4 regions of the Micromonospora sp. NPDC003241 genome follow, and region 3 is predicted to be linked to each of the others. Evidence: riboswitches for the same ligand, from Rfam matches in the RefSeq annotation. Region 3 holds a riboswitch; each other region holds the start of a gene.
What was found. A riboswitch is a leader RNA that binds a small molecule or an ion and turns the genes downstream of it on or off. The one in region 3 is predicted to bind cyclic di-AMP.
Positions count from the first base shown of each region.

Region 1: it holds a riboswitch for cyclic di-AMP, as region 3 does, so the genes downstream of both, ACWDVW_RS02565 (NlpC/P60 family protein) here and ACWDVW_RS13610 (C39 family peptidase) in region 3, are expected to answer to the same signal.
Region 2: it holds a riboswitch for cyclic di-AMP, as region 3 does, so the genes downstream of both, ACWDVW_RS09575 (coiled-coil domain-containing protein) here and ACWDVW_RS13610 (C39 family peptidase) in region 3, are expected to answer to the same signal.
Region 4: it holds a riboswitch for cyclic di-AMP, as region 3 does, so the genes downstream of both, ACWDVW_RS21835 (coiled-coil domain-containing protein) here and ACWDVW_RS13610 (C39 family peptidase) in region 3, are expected to answer to the same signal.

Region 1 is NZ_JBSFSO010000002.1:178,069-183,151, forward strand. Features, by position in the region: gene ACWDVW_RS02555 ((Fe-S)-binding protein) at 1-415, shown strand, start outside; gene ACWDVW_RS02560 (NlpC/P60 family protein) at 669-1,682, shown strand; cyclic di-AMP (ydaO/yuaA leader) riboswitch at 1,862-1,998, shown strand; gene ACWDVW_RS02565 (NlpC/P60 family protein) at 2,011-3,051, shown strand; gene dcd (dCTP deaminase) at 3,107-3,685, opposite strand; gene ACWDVW_RS02575 (pyridoxamine 5'-phosphate oxidase family protein) at 3,765-4,298, shown strand; gene ACWDVW_RS02580 (zinc metalloprotease) at 4,366-5,083, opposite strand, start outside.
Region 2 is NZ_JBSFSO010000008.1:134,680-139,762, forward strand. Features, by position in the region: gene ACWDVW_RS09565 (helix-turn-helix transcriptional regulator) at 1-236, opposite strand, end outside; gene ACWDVW_RS09570 (carbonic anhydrase) at 433-1,131, shown strand; gene ACWDVW_RS09575 (coiled-coil domain-containing protein) at 1,213-2,229, opposite strand; cyclic di-AMP (ydaO/yuaA leader) riboswitch at 2,233-2,364, opposite strand; gene ACWDVW_RS09580 (YibE/F family protein) at 2,531-3,910, opposite strand; gene ACWDVW_RS09585 (metal-sensitive transcriptional regulator) at 4,192-4,488, opposite strand; gene ACWDVW_RS09590 (heavy-metal-associated domain-containing protein) at 4,607-4,816, shown strand; gene ACWDVW_RS09595 (hypothetical protein) at 4,842-5,083, shown strand, end outside.
Region 3 is NZ_JBSFSO010000013.1:57,768-62,850, forward strand. Features, by position in the region: gene ACWDVW_RS13595 (acyltransferase family protein) at 142-1,425, shown strand; gene ACWDVW_RS13600 (hypothetical protein) at 1,550-1,954, shown strand; gene ACWDVW_RS13605 (hypothetical protein) at 2,133-2,897, shown strand; cyclic di-AMP (ydaO/yuaA leader) riboswitch at 3,206-3,347, shown strand; gene ACWDVW_RS13610 (C39 family peptidase) at 3,573-4,430, shown strand; gene ACWDVW_RS13615 (alpha/beta fold hydrolase) at 4,510-5,083, shown strand, end outside.
Region 4 is NZ_JBSFSO010000029.1:66,096-71,178, reverse strand. Features, by position in the region: gene ACWDVW_RS21840 (1-phosphofructokinase family hexose kinase) at 1-380, opposite strand, end outside; gene ACWDVW_RS21835 (coiled-coil domain-containing protein) at 616-1,698, opposite strand; cyclic di-AMP (ydaO/yuaA leader) riboswitch at 1,703-1,835, opposite strand; gene ACWDVW_RS21830 (cation diffusion facilitator family transporter) at 1,987-2,904, opposite strand; gene ACWDVW_RS21825 (HelD family protein) at 2,971-5,083, opposite strand, start outside.

The DNA.
Region 1 (5,083 bases), on a different contig from region 3:
GCCGGTCGACGGCGGCGTCACCTACCACGACCCGTGCTACCTGGGCCGGCACAACCGGGTCTTCGCGCCGCCGCGCGAGGTGCTGGGCAGCGCCGTCGGCGCCGACGACGGCCTGGTCGAGATGCCGCGCAACAGCGAGCGCTCCTTCTGCTGCGGCGCCGGTGGCGCACGCATGTGGATGGAGGAGCGGATCGGCAAGCGGATCAATGTGGATCGGGTCGAGGAGGCCATGTCCACCGGTGCGCGGACCGTCGCGGTCGGCTGTCCGTTCTGCTCGACGATGCTGAGTGACGGAGTCAACGGCAAGGGCGCCGGCGATCAGGTCGAGGTGGTCGACGTGGCCAGCGTGCTGCTGCGTTCGATCAAGCCCGAGCAGGCCCGGGGCGCCGAGGAGGGTGAGCCGGTCGCCGGGTGACCAGCGCGTACGTCGGGACGTGTCGGCATCGGTACGGATGCCGACACGTCCCGATTTTTATATTGGCGTAGATAACTGTAACGAATTGGTCGACACCCTTTGTGTGCGGTCGGTCGCGCAAAGGTGAATGAGCCGTTGGTTGCCTTGATTCCGTCGCGCGCGTTCCCCTAATGTGAGGCACCGACCGCCGTGGGTCGTCTGTCTCGCCCCTTACCGCTAGCGGGACGCCCGGTGGTCGGTCGCAAAGGAGTCGGTGCCGGTGGCAACCATGCCCCTCCATCGTCGTGCGCCGGGACGTTCCACCCCCGCGCGCGGGCTGCGCAAGGCCGCTCGCCGTCTGGTCGTCCTGGTCGCCGCCGCTGCGGTCGGTGCCGGTCTGGTCGCCGCGCCCGCGTACGCCGAGCCGTCGGTGGACGAGATCGAGCGCCAGATCGACAAGCAGTGGCAGCAGCTCGAACCCACCATCGAGCAGTTCAACAAGGTGCGCTCGGAGCTGCGGGTCAACCGCGAGAAGGCCGAGAAGCTGGAGAAGAAGATCCAGCCGCTGGCCCTGGAGACCGAGCTGGCGATGAACCGGGTCGCCGGCCTCGCCTCCCGGTACTACATCACCGGCCCCTCGCAGGAACTCGGCGCGGTGCTGCTCAACGCGAAGCCGGACCAGCTCGGTGAGCAGATGGCCTTCCTCGACCGGCTGGCCTGGGAGGAGCGCCGCCAGCTCGAGGGCGTGATGAAGATCCGGAAGAAGTACGACGACCAGAAGGCCACGCTCGACGCGCTGATCGTCGACCAGGAGGCCAAGCAGAAGCAGCTCGCGGCGAAGAAGAAGCAGATCGACGCCGAGATCAAGCGGCTGGAGCGGTCCCTGCCGGTGACCACGGTGAAGACCACCAACTGCCCGACCATCAACGGTGTGGTCAGCGACGCGGCACGGACGGCCATCCGGACCGCCTGCGCGCAGGTCGGCAAGCCGTACGTCTGGGGTGCCACCGGGCCGAACTCGTTCGACTGCTCCGGCCTCACCCAGTACGCGTACAAGGCGGCGGGTATCTATCTGACCCACTTCACCGGTGCCCAGTGGCGCGAGGGCAAGGCCATCTCCCGGGCCGACGCCCGCCCCGGTGACCTGGTGTTCTTCCGCAGCGACGTGAGTCACGTCGGGATCTATCTGGGCAACAACAAGATGGTGCACTCGGCTCGGGCCGGGGTGCCGGTCAACGTCTCGCCGATCACGACGATGCCGGTCGCCGGCTTCCGTCGACCCGGCTGACGCCTGAGCCCGTACGCAGGAACGACGAAAGGCCCTCGGTCAAGCGACCGGGGGCCTTCTGCGTTGTCGGATTAATGCACCGAGAGTGACGGTGTGGGTGTGTTGCGCATCGACGCCGATCGTCCCTACGCTGGTCAATCGTTGGCCCGCTGGCAGGACCGCCCACCCGGGGCGGTGACGGTCCGACACCGCCGAGTCGCTGTCCGAGCGAGCCGGGGACCCAGGTTTCCGGGGTGAGTCCGCGATGGTCGCGGTAGGGCGTTCCCTTCCCGCCCGAACCCGTCAGCTAACCCGGTAGGCGGTCTGGGAAGAAGGAGTACGCAGCCCGGTGGCACACCATGCCCCGCGGCCTCCGTCGTACCGGTCGGCGAAGCCCGGCCCGACGACGGATGCGCCGCGATCCCGCTGGTACCGCTGCATCACCGCACTCGCCGCACTCGCCGCGACCGCCGTTCTGCTGACCGGTGGCGCGACGGCGGCCCACGCCGACCCCACGGTCGACGACATCGAGCGCCAGATCGACGAGGACTGGAACCGGCTCGAAGCCGTCATCGAACGACACAACGCCACCCGGCAGGACCTGGCCGCCACCCGCCGGGAGGCGGACGCCCTGACCGCCCGCATCGCCCCGCTGCAACAGCAGGTGGACGAGGCGATGAAGCGGGTCGGCGCGCTGGCCGCGCGGGCGTACCGGGGCGAGCCGGTCCGCGCCGTGAACACGCTGCTGGGCAGCCGGTCGCCCGGCGAGGTCATCGCCCAGCTCGGCGTGCTCGACCGGTACGCCCGCTTCCAGCAGGAGGACGTACGCCAGGCGCGTGAACTGCGGGACGAACTCGCCGCCGCCCGAGCCGGACTGGACCGCACCATCGCCGAGCTGACCCGCACCGAGGCCGACCTGGCCGGGAAGCGGCGGCAGATCGACACCGAGATCGAGCGGTTGCAGCGGTTGCGGCTGCGGGCGTACGACGACGGGGGTGGTGGTCCGTTGCGGCCGGCGCCCTGTCCGGCCACCTATCCGGGTGGCCCGGCCGGTGAGGCGGTCACCTTCGCGTGCGCCCAGATCGGCAAGCCGTACTCGTGGGGGGCCGAGGGGCCGCACGCGTACGACTGCTCGGGTTTGATGCTGGCCGCGTGGGCGCGGGCCGGAGTGGCGCTGCCGCACAACGCGGCGCGGCAGCGGCAGGTCACGGCCTCGGTCGGTCGCGGCGACCTGCGCCCGGGTGACCTGGTCTTCTATTTCCGCGACCTGCACCACGTCGGGATGTACGTCGGTGGCGGCTGGGTGGTGCACGCCTCCCGCGCGGGCAAGCCGATCGCGATGAAGCGGATGGACACCAGTCCGATCCACAGTTTCGGTCGGCCCGGCTGAGTCGCCGGGCGGACGGCCACGGGCCCGCGTCTCGGCAGCGCGGGCCCGCCGGTCGTCAGCGGGTCGGCCAGGTACGCCAGTTCTGCCAGGCGCGGCTCGGCGTCGGGCCGCGCTGGCCCTGGTAGCGCGAGCCGTAGACGAGCGAGCCGTACGGGTGCTCGGCGGGCGAGGAGAGCCGGAAGATGCAGAGCTGGCCGATCTTCATGCCGGGCCAGAGCATGATCGGCAGGTTGGCCACGTTGGACAGCTCCAGCGTGACGTGACCGGAGAAGCCGGGGTCGATGAAACCGGCGGTGGAGTGCGTCAGCAGGCCGAGGCGACCGAGGCTGGACTTGCCTTCGAGTCGGCCGGCGAGCTGGTCGCCGAGCGAGATCACCTCAAGCGTGGAGGCGAGCACGAACTCGCCCGGGTGCAGCACGAACGGCTCGCCGTCGGGCACCTCCACCGGCGAGGTGAGATCGTCCTGCTGGGTGGCCGGGTCGATGTGTGTGTAGAGGTGGTTGTTGAACACCCGGAACAGCTTGTCCAGGCGGACGTCGATGCTGGACGGCTGCACCAGGGTGGGCTCGAAGGGCTCCAGCGCCAGGGTGCCGGCCTTGATCTCGGAGACCAGGTCACGGTCGGAGAGCAGCATCGCCACACCTTAGCGGCCGGTAGTCGTGACCTGCGTGTCGGACTACCTGCTTAGAACGTATGTTCGATAGGATGTCGGCATGGCTTCCTGGTCCGAATTCGCCGTCGACGAGCCTCGACTCGCCGACGGGATCCGCCTTCTCATGCAGCAGTACGGCCCGGGCTTCGGCTACCTGGCCACGGTCCGCGCCGACGGCGGGCCCCGGGTGCACCCGGTCTCCCCGGTGATCACCGCCGACGGTCTCTTCTGCTTCGTGATCGACTCGCCGAAGCGGCGCGACCTGGAACGCGACGGGCGCTACGCGCTGCACTCGTTCCCGGCGGAGGAGAGCGACGACGAGGCGTACGTCGCCGGCCGCGCCCGACCCGTCACCGACGACGCCACGGTGGCCCGGCTGGCGCTCGCGGCCCGCGCCGCCCCGCACGCCGACTGGCGTCTGTTCGAGTTCACCGTCGACGTGGCGATGCTCGCCCGGCACGAGCGCGCCGCCACCGGCGGGCTGGTCGGTGAGCCGGCCGTGCAGGTCTGGCTCGACCCGGCCGGCGCCACCCCGCAGGCCGCCCGGCCCACGCCCCACCGGACCCGCGCGGCCCGACATGTCCGCGCCGCCTGAACCGACCGGTGCCGGCCCCGCCTGACGACGGGACCGGCACCGGAGGTACGCGCCGACGACTCCCGCGCTACGCGCGGTAGGTGTTCCACGCATTGATCATCCGGGTCGCCTGGCCCGGGGTGAACTGGTACATGCAGGTGTCGTACGTGTAGTCCATGAAGTTGGTGATCGGGTCCAGCCCTGCGGTGGAGCAGGTGTCCCGACCGGTCGGGCACTGGTAGGCCGGCGACGCCTCCGCCGGAGTGTCCGAGACCTGGTCGCCGCTGCCCGAGCAGCCGCCCTGGAACGTGTGATAGAGGTTCAGCCAGTGGCCGACCTCGTGGGTGCCGGTGTCACCCTGGTTGTAGTTGGTGGCGGTGCCACCCGGCAACGACTCGCTGAGCACGACCACACCGTCCATCACGTTCAGCGTGGTCTGCGGGAAGGTCGCCCAGCCGAGCAGGCCGTTGCTCAGCGCACCCAGATAGATGTTGAGCGTGCCCTTGGTGCCCTGGCGGAGCTGGGTCTTCATCTGCCGCTCGGCCGTCGAGCCCTGCCGGATCGGATACCACGACGTGTTGGTGACCCGGTTGATGCTCTGCAACTGGAACGCGAAGGCGGTGGCGGCACCACCCGTCGACCCCGCGAACGACTGGTTCAGCACGGTGATCTGCGACTGGATCAACGAGTCGGGGATGTTCCCGCCGGCGCGGGTGGTGTCCCTGCGGATCACGTGCACCACGACCGGAATCGTGACCGAGGCCGCCGCGGCCTGGGTGCTCAGCGTGCGCTGGCCGACCCGCTTG
Region 2 (5,083 bases), on a different contig from region 3:
GGGTTGAGGGTGTACTCGTTGCGGCGGCCCACCCGGGTGCGGTGCAGATAGCCGCCCGCCTCCAGGTCGGCGACGATGGCCTGGGCGGCGCGTTCGGTGACCCCCACCTCGCTGGCGACGTCGCGCAGCCGGGCGGTGGGGTTGCGGGCGATGGCGAGCAGTACGTGTGCGTGGTTTGTCAGGAAAGTCCAGTTGCGGGTACTTTCTCGCTCGTCTGAGGTCGCCATGCCCGCCATCGTATGGCCTGCCCTGTCGTGTTCCGGAGCTGCGCTCGCGCCCGCTCGGCTCGATTGGCAAGCGTTCTGTAATACATGAAATGCAGATCACGCATAGCTTGACGTGCCTTGCGCTGCGTGTGACGGTTGGTGGCAGCCCGTGGCCAGCGCCGGCCGGGATGACCAGGCATTCCACCGAGAGGCGAGGTGACGCCGGATGAGTCGACCCGGAACGATCGGAGCGCAGCCCGGTCCCGAACGTGAGTACCTGACCGCAGACCTTCCCGGTTCGCGGGAGCGCGCCCTCGCCGAGCTGATCGCCGGCAACCGCCGCTTCGTCACCGACACGCTCCGGCACCCCAACCAGAACGCCAGCCACCGGGCCGCCGTCGCCGCCGAGCAGCACCCCTTCGCGGTGATCGTGGGCTGCTCCGACTCCCGGCTCGCTGCGGAGATCATCTTCGACCGTGGGTTGGGCGATCTCTTCGTGGTCCGGACCGCCGGGCACACCATCGGCCCGGAGGTGCTGGGCAGCGTCGAGTACGCGGTGAGCGTGCTGCGTACGCCGCTGGTGGTGGTGCTCGGGCACGACTCGTGCGGTGCCGTCCAGGCGGCCCGGGCCGCGGCGGCCACCGGCACCGCGCCCTCGGGGCACCTGCGTGCCGTGGTGGACGCGGTGGTGCCCAGCCTGCGCCGGGCCGAGCGGGCGGGGGTCGACGACCTGGACGCGATCGTCGACATCCACATCGCGCAGACCGTCGAGGCGATGCTGGAGTCCTCCGAGGCGCTGGCCGCCGAGGTCGCCGCGGGAGGATGCGCGGTGGTGGGCATGTCGTACCGGCTGGCCGCCGGTGAGGTGCGGACCATCGCGGCGGAGCCCGCCGAGATGGCGGGTGTGGTCACGCCCGTGGGCTGACCCGCCGGATTGCCCGACACGGACGACGAGGGCCGCTCCGCCAGACGGCGGAGCGGCCCTCGCAGGTCACCCGGACGGTGCTCAGAGCAGCGACACGTGCACGTGGTCCGTGTGGTTGGACGGGCCGCTGTAGGACCGCCACCTGTTCTCGGTCGGGAACCAGATCTGCCGGTTCCAGATCACGTAGTAGATGCCGAGCCGGTCGGCGTTGCGGACCAGGAAGGCCGCCAGGTTGTTGCCGTAGATCCGGGTGTCGTTGTTGTGCCAGGGGCTGAACCCGCTGTTCTGCAACGACCAGTCACACGCCCGGCCCTTGGGGTGCTCGAACCTGTCACCGGGCCGCCAGCAACCGACGAAGCGGTCGAAGCCGGCCCGCTTGACCTCCTTGTACATGTGCAGGGTGCGCGGCGTGATGCAACCCGACGTGGTCGGGTCCTTCTGGCTGCACGACTCCGGCTTCCAACTCCCGTCGGACGCGCGGTTCGGCGCCACCCGGGCGACCGGCGAGGTGGCGGCCACCAGGCCACCGGTCAGGCCCTCGCCACCGACCAGGCGCAGTGACTTCTCCGCCTCGGTCTTCTTGCGCGCCATGTCGTTGGTCAGCTTCTGCTGCTCACGGACCTCGGCGTCGGAGGCGAGCTTGGCCTGGTCGGCGCGCTCCCGGATCGTGTTGACCTCGCCCAACTTCTTGTCGTTGAACAGGTTCAACTCGTCCAGGGCGGACGCGCGGTCCATGAACGAGTCCGGCGCGTTGCTCTGCAACAACATCGCTATCGCACCGACCCGGCCGGTGCGGTACGACTGCGTCGCGATCTCGGCGACCTGCGGCCGGAGCGCGTCGAGGTCGGCCTGTGCGCGGCGCAGCTCGACGTCGAGCTTGAGCTGGCGCTTCTTGGACTTCTCCAGTTGGTTCTTGGCCTTGGAGAAGTCGCGGTTCGCCGACTCGATCAGGTCGTTGAGCATCGGTGGGTCGTCGTCGTGCTCGGCCGGCGCGGGTGGGTTCGGCGCGGCCATGGCCGGCAGGGGCCCGGCGAACACGGCGAACGCGGCGAACACGGCCACCACGGGTGTCATCCAGCGGCGTAGGGGTGCCGTCACTTCTTTCCCTTCCATCGACCGCCGACCGGGTTAGCTGACGGGTTCGGAACGGAAGTGGCCCCTACCGCTGACGCGGATTCACCCCACCTACCTGGGTCCCCGGCTCGCCTCGCGGCGATTGGGCGGTGGCACCGCAGGCGCCGCTGCGCGCCTTCGTCGGTGACCGGCTGTGAGGTTACCCGACGGTCCATGTCGGTCTCTACGCCCCGAACCCGGCTAGATGCGTCATTTCGTAATCGCGATGGGTGACCAACGACACGGGCACGAACCGTGTCGGCAGGGGCGGTCACGCTGCGGGGTGTCACCATGTGGTGTCCGTGCTCCTGTCCGGGTCGGGCCACCGCGATCCGGTGGCGGGGGGTGTGTCACGCGCACGCGCGGTGCTGAGCGCGTGCAGGGCCTCGGTCCGGTCCGTGCCGGGCCGGGGAGTCGGGGGAGTGGGGCCGTCGCCGTCCGGCCCGTCGTCGTGGCCGCCGGACCCGCCGGGCTCCGGCGTGTCCCGCCGTCCGGCGGTGACCACCAGCGCGGCCAGTGCGGTCGTCAGCGGTACGGCGGCGACCAGCCCCAGCGTGGCCACCACGCTGCGGACGATCTCCTGGGTGAGGAACTCGCTGGTCACGATCTGGCCGAGCGCGCGGGTGTCGGCAGTGAGCAGGAGCAGCAGCGGCAGCGACGCGCCCGCGTACGCCAGCACGATGGTGTTCACCACCGAGGCGATGTGGGCCCGGCCGACCCGGGTCGCCGAGCGGTACAGCTCCCGGCGGGTGAAGCTCGGGTTGGCGTGGCGCAGTTCGGTCACGGCGGCGGCCTGGGTCACCGTGACGTCGTCGAGCACGCCGAGCGAGCCGATGATGATGCCGGCGAGCAGCAGGCCGTGCAGGTCGACGTCGCCCCGGAACATGGACAGCGTGGTGGCGTCCTCGCTGCCGAAACCGGTCAGGTGGGTGGCCCGGGTGGCGGCCAGTCCGAGCAGGCCGGTGAGCACCAGACTGCCGAGCGTGCCGAGGACGGCTACCGAGGTCTGTGCCGAGATGCCGTGCGTCAGGTACAGCACCACGAACATGATCAGTGCCGCGCCGACGATGGCGACCACCAACGGCGGCTGGCCCGCGCTGATGCCGGGCAGCACGAAGGTGATCAGGATGGCGAAACTGGCCGCCAGGCCGCCGAGCGCGGCCAGGCCGCGAAGCCGCCCGAAGGCCACGATGGCGGCGGCGAACAGCACCGCGAGCCAGATCAGCGGCTTGCCCCGCTGGTGCTCGGCGATGTTGTAGTAGCTGAGCGAGGGGTCCTCGGGATCGGTCAGGGAGACCAGGATGATCTCGTCGCCGACGCTGACCCGGGGCGCTCCCGGCCCGTCCGGCAGCGGCGTCTGCACGTCCTCGCCGGAGTCCGGGCCGCTGTCGACCCGTACGGTCACCGTGCCGCACTGCTGCCCGGCGGTGGTCGGGGTGCCCTCGGGCACGACCGGGTTCGGTGGGCAGGGCTCGTTCACCACCCGGGTGACCGTGCCGTGGTAACGAGGCGTGTCGTCGGCGGCCTCGGGCCGGGGCGGGTCCGAGGGCCAGAGCACGAGCGCGGCGACCAGGGTGACGAGGAAGAGGGGGACCACCGTCACGATGAGGATCCGCCGCACCCGGGGTGGGGTGGGCGGAGCGGAACGGGTGTGGTCGGCGCCCATTCATTGTCTCCCAACGATTCCAAGGCGAACTACGTACCGGCGGGCGAGAAGGTTCAGCGCCGCCGGTCGGCCGCTGCGGCGGGCATCCGGAATGGCCCGAGCGTGGCAGGATGGCTGCGTACCGTGAGGGCGGTTCCGGCTGGCCATCGTGGCGAATGGTAGCCAGGTCGGCATCGGAACGCAGGTCGCGCGCGTGTGTCGGGGGCGGGTGCCGGAGACGACACCCGGGCCGGGCGTGCGGGTGGGTCGGGTCGGCCGCGCTTCATCAGGCGACGGGCGGGTCAGCCGCGCTTCATCAGGCGGCCGACGGCGGCCATCATCTCGGAGGCCATCTCGTCGGCGCGGCCCTCGGCGGCGCCCTCGTGCATGCAGTGCCGGGCGTGCCCGTCGAGCAGGCCGAGAGCGACCTTGTCCAGTGCGGCCTGGATCGCGGAGATCTGGGTGAGCACGTCGATGCAGTAGCGATCCTCGTCGACCATCTTCTCGACGCCGCGTACCTGCCCCTCGACACGACGTAGCCGGGCGAGCAGTTGGTCCTTGCTGGCGGTGTAGCCGCGGATCGGCGCGGGTGTGCTCATGAACACGAGGATAACGTACCCCTGGGGGGTATGGTACGGTCACGGTTGTGGATACCCCCCGAGGGTATTCGACGGGGTGCCCGGCCCGGGTGGACGGGCCCTGGAGAGGAGAGTTGCCATGGTCACCACGGCGTACCAGGTGCAGGGCATGACCTGCGGCCACTGCGTCAGCGCGGTCAGCGCCGAGGTCGGCGCGATCCCCGGCGTCGAGGACGTCCAGGTCGACCTGGCCAGCGGTCAGGTCACCGTCACCAGCGCGCAGCCGCTGGACCCGGCCGCCGTCCGGGCCGCAGTCGACGAGGCCGGCTACGAGTTGGTCGCCGCCTGAGGCGACCGGAGACCGAGGTGTCCCGATGAACACGGCGACGAAGGTGAGCGGCTTCGCGCTCGGCCTCGCGGCGGTGTTCGCCGCCGCGTACGGAGTCGGCCAGGTGACCGGCCCGCCGGCCCCGGTCACCGCGACCGGCCACGGCGGCGCGACCGGCCACGGCGACGGCCCGGACCAGGCCGGGCACGACGAGAACGCCGGACATGACGACAAGGCCGGACATGACGACAGGGCCGGGCACGACGCGGGCGCGGCCGGGCACCTGCC
Region 3 (5,083 bases):
ATGGCGGGGTGGGTGCTCATCCAAGTCCCGGGAATAGTAGGCCACCGGGGGACCGGTTGACACCTGAGCCACATCCGCCCCATCCGCCCGGCCTCCCCGCCCGGTTCGAGGGGGAGTGCCCGCACCGGTATGGTGCCCGGAATGACCAGCACCACCGTCGTCGATAGGCCACCCTCCACCACCCGACGCGGTGACGCCAGCCGATTGCCCTCGTTGACCGGACTGCGCTGGATCGCCGCACTGCTGGTCTTCGGTTTCCACGCCGGCACCATGCGCATCATCGCCGAGCCCGGTCACCAGGCGGTGGTCGGCGAGATCTTCACCCTGGGCCTGTCCGGCGTGCAGTTCTTCTTCATCCTCAGCGGCTTCGTGCTGGTCTGGTCGGCCCGGGTCGGTGACTCCCGCCGCCGGTTCTGGCGTCGCCGGATCGCCAAGATCTATCCGAACCACGTGGTGATGTGGGCGTTGGCCATGCTCGCGGCGCTCTGGTTCGCCGACCCGATCAACCCGGTGGCCGCGCTGGAGAACCTGTTCCTGCTCCAGGCCTGGGACCCGCGACCGGGCTACTTCTACAGCGTCAACAACGTGAGCTGGTCGCTCTCCTGCGAACTGTTCTTCTATCTCTGCCTGCCGCTGGCGTTGCCGCTGGTCCGCCGGGCCAGGCCGTGGATGCTGTGGGCCGTGGTGATCGCCATGCCGCTGCTGATCCTGGCGCTCTGGCCCGGTCAGTTGCTGGTGCCGGAGCAGAGCCGTTGGTGGTTCGCCCAGATCTTCCCGCTGGTGCGGTCGCTGGAGTTCTGGATGGGCGTGGCCGCCGCCGAGCTGATGCTGCGCGGTCGCTGGCGCGGGCCCCGGCTGCCGCTGGCCACCGTGATCTTCGTCGCGACCTGGGTGGCGGCCTCGCAGTGGATCCGGGCCGAGCTCTGGGCGACCCTGCTGTCGGTGGCGTACGTCCTGGTGATCGCGGCGGCGGCGGACGCCGACGTGCACGGCCGCTGGTCGCCGCTGCGCTCCCGGCTGATGGTCTGGCTGGGCGAGGTCTCGTTCGCCTTCTACCTGGTGCACGTCTTTGCGATCATGACGATCCTGCGGCTCACCGGAGACTGGGGCACCGGCCTGCCCGGCTGGTGGGGAGTGCCGGCGGTGATCGGGTTCCTGCTACTCACCCTGGCGCTGGCCGCGTTGCTGCACCGCTACGTGGAGCAACCGATGATGCGGCGACTCGCCCCGAGCCGCGCCGGGTCCGCCCCGCCACCCGCCGCCGGGGCCGCAGGGCCGCCCACCCAGCCGCCCGCAGAAGCGGGCGCGGAGCCGCCTGCGGGGTCGCCCGTGCAGCCACGTACCGAGCCGCCCGCCGGGCTGCCGAGGCAGCGGGTGGCGGGTGACGAGTCGAGCACCGCCGGTCGGCGCGACCCGCACCGCTGAGTCCATGGTGGATGGCCCTCGTCGGCCGTCCGACCTGCTGTTTCGTGTGTCATCGGCGGCGCGTCGCCGACGCGACACGCCCGCCGACGATGTGATTCGACGGCGGTGGCGGTAGCGTGACGATGTGCTTCCCGTCGCGTCCGCCCATCCCCTGTGGTGGCTGGCGCGCTGGGCGACGCGGCTGCTGACCGGGTTCGCGGTCGCCGCCGCGTTCACCCTCGGCGCCTGGGCGATGCCCGCCCAGGGCGCCCCGGCCGGGCACCCCGCCGTCGACCGGGTCGCGTCGTCCGCCCTGCTCGCGCAGCCGCCCCACGCAGGCTGGCAGCCCACGTCGGGCGGCACGCTGGTCGCGGTGGCCGACACCGGGGTCGTCGACCGGGTCGACCCGGTGGGCGTACCCGGACTGCTGCCGGAGGCGCGCCCGGAGGCGCAGCGGCCCGCCGCGACGGTGGTCGCAGGTCCGGCGACATCCGTCCCGACGACGGTCGCACCGGCCGCCCACGGTGCCCGCGCCCCACCCGGCGCCTGACCTCGCGCCCCGCTGCGGCCCGCCGACCGGACTCCGCCGCAGCCCGTCCCGCAACGCCCGGGACCTCTGCCCGCGACACATCCCGTCACCGCCCCGCCCGGTCCCGTGGCACCGCCACCGGACGACCGGATGCCGGCGCGGTCCGCTGTCAGCGCACCACTGCCCACGAGGTACCGCCATGGAGAAGACCGTCCTCTACCAGTTCCTGATCGAGGTGCCCCGGGCCGCCGCCATCTGGTCGGTGCTGCTCGTGCTCGCGCTGGGCGTGCTCACCGCCCTGGTCGCCCGGCCCGAAACGGCCTCGTCCGGCGCCGACGAGGCCACCGGTCCGGCCGCCGACCCCGCCGAGGCCGAGGCGGCCGACCTGCGCCGCTACGCCGGTGAGGTGGCCGTGGCCGCCGCCGGGGCCGCGCAGAACGCCGCCCGGCGGCAGGAGGCGTGGCGTACCGCTCAGACCGCTCTCGACCGGGCCTGGGCCGGATTCGACGAGGCGGAGAGCCGGGCCCGGCGGCTTGCCGGTGTCACCGCGCTGCCGGCTCCCCGCACCCCGCGCACCGCCAGCGAGTACGCCGCCCGGGAGCGCTGGCTGCACCACGCGGCGATGCAGGCGCACTGGCGCGGTGACCTGTCGGCGCGGCAGCTCACCGACGTGCTGGCGCGTCGGGCCGGCTGGGATCCCCGACTGCACCCGGCCGAACAGGAGGTCGTCCTGGCCCGGGTCGTCCGCGACAACCACCGGGCCGCGTACCGGGTCGCCGCCGAGCGGGAACGGGCCGCCTGGCGGGAGGCCGAGCTGGCCATCGACGCGGCCCGGGTGCTCTCCGCCGAGGCGTACGCCGCCGCGCAGCGCCTGCGCCCGAACCCGTTCCCGGCGCCCGCCGTCACCGCCGTCGCACGTCCGGCCGCAGCGGTCCTGCGGTGGCGACCGGCGCGCGTGGGGTGACCCGGCTCGGCGACCGGATAGTCCGGCCGGATTGGGTGAGCCCGGTCACATCCCTCGCCGGAACGGACGCCGAGGCGGGAACCGCCCGAGACGTGACGCGATGCCCGGAGACATTGTCTGCGGGTGGTCCCCCTGTCACCGCCTGTTGCGTCGATCGCCGTCGGTCCCGTTGCGCGACGTCGCTGACCGAACGCCCGAAAATCATCGACCTGGATCATGTTTACGCAGGTCAGAGCGGGTTGGCAGGGCAATGGCCGGCCAGTAGTGTCGGCCCGTCCGATGCGGTACCCGATCGCAGGAGGCGACGCCGCATCGACCCGCCTAATCGTGGTCTCACGAACCGGGGACCCACCGCACCACTGGGGTGAATCCGCGAGCCTCGGCTCACGGTAGGGCCGTCTTCCCGCCCGAACCCGTCAGCTAACCCGGTCGGCGGTGTCGGAAGGAGCCTTCCTCTCGTGCATCCCCTCGTCGTACCCCTTGAGTTCCCTCACCTCCACGGCACTGCGGTGCCCGCGCTCGCCGGGCCGTCGGCTACGAGCTGACTGCGGCCACCGCCCCCGCCCGGTCATCCGGGCGCAGCCCCTCGCACGGCCGTCCCCGTACTCGGGCGGTCCTCGACAGGTCCTGTCGAGTTGACCGCCGGAGCGGTTCGCCGTGCCTCCCTGAGCTCCCGTGGAGGACTCCGTGAAGCAGACCGTCACGCGCCAGCTACGCCGGCTGGCCACCGAACGCCCCTATCAGGTCGTCGCCGCCTCGGCCGCTGCGCTGGCGCTGGCCACCGGTGCCGGTGCCGTACTCGTCGGCACCGAGGACGCCCCGGCCACCGCGCACACCACGACCACCGTCGCCGAGTTGCGCGGCGACACCGCGGTCTCCCGCGCCGAGGCCCGGGTGGAGCCGACCCCGTCGACCCCGCCCAGCAGCGCGGCCCCGAGCAGCGCCGCGCCGTCGCCCTCGCCGAAGGCCACCTCGGCGGCCCCCTCGCCGGTGGCCACCAGTGCGAAGGCCGCCCCGAAGGCACCGGCGCGGAAGGTCCTGGACTACGACTTCCAGGCGCAAACCACCGGCTACTACTGCGGCCCGGCCGCGGTACGCAACGCGCTCAGCGCCGCCGGTGTCGACCGTGACCAGGACACCCTGGCCGCCCAGCTCGGCACCACGTACGCCGGCACCAACTCGGCCCAGGACACCACCCGGGTGCTCAACGCCACGGTCAAGGGCGGGCCGTACTCGACCACGATGTTGCCGGGCGGCTCGGCCAGCCCGGCGCAGATGGACCAGCTCCAGGCCGACGTGGTCGAGGCGATCACCGACGGGCGCGGTGTCGTGGTGAACGTGGCCGGCAGCGCCACCGACACCGACGGCGGCTGGCACTCCTTCCCCGGCGGCCACTACGTCGCCGTGGTGGGCTACGAGGACGACGGTCGACTGGTCAAGATCGCCGACTCGGCCGACGCCTCGTACTACTCGTACTGGATGACCACCATCGATCTCGCCCACTGGGCCGCCACCCGCGGCTACTCCTCCTGAGATGTAAGGAAGGGTCCCCTGCTAACGCCTCGTGCATAGCAGGGGACCCCTCCTTACCTCCAGGTGGCAGACTTCGCGCATGAGCGAGGAGTCGGGCGACCGGGCGGTGCTGGTGCTGCTGCACGGGATGGGTGGCACCGGCGACGTGTGGCTGCCCTGGGCGCCGCTGTTGCAGGAGCGGTGGCCGGGCCGGTGGTCGGCCCCGGATCTGGCCGGTCACGGCGCCGCGCCGCCGCTGCCGGAGTACTCCTTCACCGCTCTCGCCGACCGGGTCGCGGGGAGTCTCGCCCCCGGTGACCGGATCGTCGTACTCGGACACTCGCTCGGCGGGGTGGTCGGCCTGGCGCTGGCCGCCGCCGACCGGGGCGTGGCGGTCGACGCGGTGGTGGGCCTCGGCATCAAGGCGGTCTGGTCCCCGGCGGAGCTGGCCCGCGCCGCCGACCTGGCCGCCCGGCCGGTCACCTGGTTCGGCACCCGCGACGAGGCGGCCCGGCGACACCTGCGGGTGGCCGGCCTGACCGGGTTGCTCGGCCCGGAGCAACCGGCGGTGGACGCCGGGCTGCGGCAGGTGGACGGGCGGTGGCGGCTGGCCATGGACCCCGCCGCCTTCGCCGTCGGCGAACCCGACCTGGCCGCCCTGCTGGCGGCGATCG
Region 4 (5,083 bases), on a different contig from region 3:
CTCAGGATGCTGACCGCCGCCCGCAGCCCCTCGCCCAGCGACAGGTTGTAGAGCTCGTCCAACTCGTGTCGACTCAGTGGCTGCCCGGTCACGTCGACGATCTCCTGCCGGGTGCCCTCGCGGCGGTCGTGCACGTACCCGCCGCTGCCGCCGGAGTCCCGCGCCACCACCTTGAGGTCGACGCCCTCGCTGACCAGCAGGGGCTCCAGCACCTGCCCGATCTCGCCGCCGAGCGCGGTGCAGAGCACCACGTCGACGCCGTGCGACAGCACCATCCGGGCCTGCCAGACGCCCTGACCGCCGGGGTGCAGGTGCAGCTCCGGAGTCTCGTTGGGCTGGTCGATCGTGACCGTGAGCAGTGGGGTCGGCGCGAAGACCATCACATGTCCGGTCGCCGCGCTCACGACACACCGTCGCACTGGGTCCGCTGCGGTCCGCTCATAACCGTTCCTCCCGGTCGCCACGAAATGTCCGCTTCGATGTCGACGGTAACCAAGGTGGCCGCAGAGCGCGCGGCGACGGGCGGGGCGGAGCCGAGGCAGCCGCCTCGGAGTGCGGGAACGACGACGCCGGGTGGACCACCCGCGAGGGCGGCCACCCGGCGTGCCGTGTGGATCAGTACACCGACAGGTGTACGTGGTTGGTGTGGTCGCTGGACGGGTCGCCCCGCGCGCCGCTGTACGTCCGCCAGCCGCTACTCGGCAGCCAGATCTGCTTGTACCAGATCACGTAGAGCACGGCGAGACGGTCGGCGTTGTTGACGTAGAACGCCGCCAGGTTGTTGCCGTACGTCCGGTCGCCGCCGGTGGCGACCCCGCCGAAGCCGTTCTTCTGCGCGGCGAAGTCGCAGGCCCGACCCTTCGGGTGCTCACCCGAGCCGCCCGCGCGGTAGCAGGAGACGTACCGGGTGAAGCCGGCCGCCTTGGCCTGGTTGAGCGCGTGCAGGGTGCGGGGCGTGATGCAGCCGTTGGCCGGGGTGGGGTCGTTGACGCTGCACGACTCGGCCGGCCAGGAGCCGTTGGAGTTGCGCGGTGCCGGCTTGGCGGTGGCGCTGCTGGAACCGCCGCCACGTGCCGGGGTCCGGCTGGCCCGTTCCTGTGCCGCAGCCCGCTCAGCGCGCTCGGCGCGCTCCTCGGCCACGGTCAGCGAGCGTTCGGCCTGCTCCTTGCGCTTGGCCATCACGGCCACCTGCTTGCGCTGCTCCTGCACCTCGATGTCGAGGGCCTGCTTGGTCTTGCTGACCTCGTCCCGGGTGGTCCGCAGGTCCCGCAGCGCGCGTTCCTCGTTGGCCGCCACCGCGTCCAGCGCCGCCGCACGGTCCATGAAACCGGCCGGGGAACCGCTGTTGAGCAGCGCCGACGCGGCGCCGAGCCGGCCGCCGCGATACGCCTGCGCGGCGATCTCGGCTACCTTGTCGCTGCGTTCGGTGAGCTGACCCTCGGTCGTGGTGAGCTGCTCGGCCAGCTTCTTCTGCCGGACGACCGAGCGGTCCAGGGCGGTCTTGGCGTCGAGGTAGCCCTTGCTGGCCGCCTCCAACTGGGCGCGCAGCGCCGGTGTACCGCCCTCGTCGCCGACGTCACCGGGGGCTGCGGAGGCAGCGCTGAACGGAGCGAGCGCGGCGCCCAGGGCGAGGGCGAGCCCCGCAGCGATCAGGGCCGCCGTACGGCCGGCCGGTCTCACGGTTGCCACTGCTGGCATGCACATGTCCTTCCGTCAGCCGCCGACCGGGTTAGCTGACGGGTTCGGGACGGAAGATCCCTACCGCTGGACGCGGATGCACCCCTGGAACATGGTTCCCCGGTTCGCCCTGGCGGGCGATTAGGCGGCGGTCACCGCCGGCACCGTCGAGTGCCGCCTGGCGGAGACCGGGTCCGAGCCTACCGGTGCTGGTGGGGCTGGTGCAGCCGGTGTGACTCCTGGTGTTCCCCTGGTCACCAGTAAACCAGACAAATGGGATTCTTGTTGCCTTTCGCATTCACCGCCCCGCTACCACTCCACCGTCCCACAGGCACCGGCGCTCGTCCCGGGCTCGATCTGCAACGTGGCGTGCGCGATGTCGAAGTCCTCGCGCAGCGCCGTACGGGCGGCGCGGAGCACCGTGCCGACCTCGGCGCCCTCGGCGGTGGTCAGGTGGGCCGAGGCCACCTCCATCCCGGAGGTGAGCGTCCAGACGTGCAGGTCGTGGACGCCGGCCACGCCGGGCACCGCGGCCAGCCGGTCGTGCACCGCAGTGACCTGGAGGTGCTCCGGGGCGGCCTGCACCAGGATGCGGACCGCCGCCCGGCCCAGACGCCAGGTACGCGGCAGGATGAACGCGCCGATCGCGACCGCCACCAGCGGGTCCGCCCACCACCAGCCGGTCAGCGCGATCAGCGCCGCCGCCGCGATCACCCCCAGCGAGCCGAGCAGGTCGGCCAGCACCTCCAGGTACGCCCCGCGCAGGTTGATGCTCTCCCGTGCCCCGGGTCGCAGCAGCGCGAACGCGACCAGGTTGGCGAGCAGGCCGAGCGTGGCCACCACCAGCACCGGCCCGGTACGCACCTCCGGTGGGTCGCCGAACCGGCGTACCGCCTCGACCAGCACGTAACCGGCGACGCCGACGAGCAGCACGGCGTTGGCCAACGCGGCGAGCACCTCCAGCCGATAGAGGCCGAAGGTGCGTTGTGGATGCGTGTCCACGCGTCGGGTGGCGGTCACCGCCGCGAGCGCCATCCCGATGCCGAGCACGTCGGTGAACATGTGCCCGGCGTCGGAGAGCAGAGCCAGCGAGCCGGTCCACAGAGCGGTCACCGCCTCCACCGCCATCAGGGCGGTGAGCAGCACGAACGCCGCCCACAGCCGGCCGGAGTGGCGGTGTGCGGCGTTCGACACCGAAGCGTGGTGGTGGTCGTGGCCCGCGCCCACGCAGACACCTTGCGTGCTGCGCCCGGCCGGGGACGGAGCTATGCCGACATTGCTATATGTGCGCGCTCAGCCGGTCGGGTCGATCGTGGTCAGCCGCTGGGTGGCCCGGGACAGGGCGACGTAGAGCGTCCGCACGCCGGAGCCCGGATCGGCACGGATCTCACCGGGGGCGACCAGCACCACGCCGTCGTACTCCATGCCCTTGGCCTCCAGGCTGGTCACCACCTGGAGGCGCTCGCCGCCGAGCCCGCCCAGCCAGGCCGCGACCTCGTCCCGGCGCGGCACCGGCGTGATCACCCCGACGGTGCCCTCGACCTCGCCGAGCAGCGCGCTCGCGGCGGTCAGCACGCTGGTCTCCAGCTCCGCCGCCGGCACCACCAGCTCCACCGGGTCGACCCCGGTGGTCCGCACCGCGGTCGGCAGGGCCAGGTCCGGGTACGCCCGCCGGATCTCGGCCGCCGCCACCGCGAAGATCTCCGCCGAGTTGCGGTAGTTGGTGGTGAGCGTGAACCGGTGCCGTCGACGGCGACCCAACGCCTGGTCCCGGGCCCGGGACAGCTCCTGCGGATCCCCCGTCCACGCGGTCTGCGCCGGGTCACCCACCACCGTCCACGAGGCCAACCGACCGCGCCTGCCGATCATCCGCCACTGCATCGGTGACACGTCCTGCGACTCGTCCACCACCACGTGCGCGTAGTCGCGGTAGTCCTCGGGCCGCTCCCGGGCCGCCTGGCGGGCGGCCCGCTGCCGGTCGGCGTACGTGCTCAGCTCGCGTACCCCACCGGCGAGCTGGAACGGGTCGCGCTTCGCACGGGCCGGACGCACCGGCTTGCCGAGCAGCGCGTCCAGCTCGTCGAGCAGCGCCACGTCGGCGACGGTCGGCCCCTCGGCGGCCAGCCCCCGGTACGCCTGCTCCAGCAGCCGGATCTCGGCCCGGGACAGCAGCCCGGCGGCGTACCGGCGCAGCCGTTCCGGATCGGCCAGCCAGCCGAGCACGTGCCGCGGATGCAGCCGGGGCCACCACGCCTTGAGGAAGTCCCGGAAGTCGGTCCGGTCGATCAGTTCGTCCTCGAAGGCCCGCTGCTCGGGCAGCCGGGCGATGCCCAACCGGCGGGCCTGCGCCCAGAGCGCCGCCAGGACACCGTCGAAGCCGGCCCGGCGTACTTCGTTGCGTCGCGCGCCCCGGGCCAACGCCCGGTCCCGGATGGCGTCCAGTTCGGCCCGCTCCAGCCGCAGCAACTGCCCCCGGTAGAGCAGCCGCAGCTCGGCCGGGGAGTCGGGTACGCCGTCCCGGGCCGCCCGCTCCAGCAACCGGCGCATCCGCAGCGACCCCTTGACCGCGGCCACCTCGACCGGGTCGGTGCGGGTGGCGACCAGCCCGGGGAAGAGGGTGCCCAGCGAGTGCAGGGTGGCGGTCTCCTCACCCAGGGACGGCAGCACCGAGGCGATGTACTCGACGAAGACCGAGGAGGGGCCGACCACCAGGATGCCGCCCCCGGCGTACCGGCTGCGGTCGGAGTAGAGCAGGTACGCGGCGCGGTGCAGCGCCACCGCCGTCTTGCCGGTGCCCGGTCCGCCCGAGACCAGCGTCACCCCGGAACCGGGGGAGCGGATCGCCTCGTCCTGCTCGCGCTGGATGGTCGCCACGATGTCGCGCATGCCCCGACCGGTGGTCCGGGACAGGTTGGCCAGCAGCGCGCCGTCGCCGACCACCGCCATCTCCGCCGGTGCGGCGTCCGGGTCGAGCAGGTCGTCCTCGATCCGGGTGACCCGTTCCCGGCTGGACTGGATCGTCCGGCGGCGTACCACGCCGAGCGGCTCGGCCGGGGTGGCCTGATAGAACGGGGCGGCGGCCGGGGCGCGCCAGTCGACCACCAGCGTCGCGGCGTCCTCGTCACGGATGCCCAGGCGTCCGACGTGGAACACCTGCCCGTCGCGCAGGTCGAGCCGGCCGAAGACCAGCCCCTCGTACTCGGCGTCGAGCACGTGGCGGCGCTGCGCGGCGTGGAACACCATCGCGTCCCGCTCCACCAGCGCGCCGAAGTTGCCGACCCGGGCCAGCCGGTAGCCGTCCCGCTCGGCACGGACCGCCGCGCGGCGCAGCTCGGCCAGTCGTGCGTACACCCGGTCGAGATGCCGCTGCTCGACGGCGATCTCCTGGTCCAGGGTGCTCTGGTCC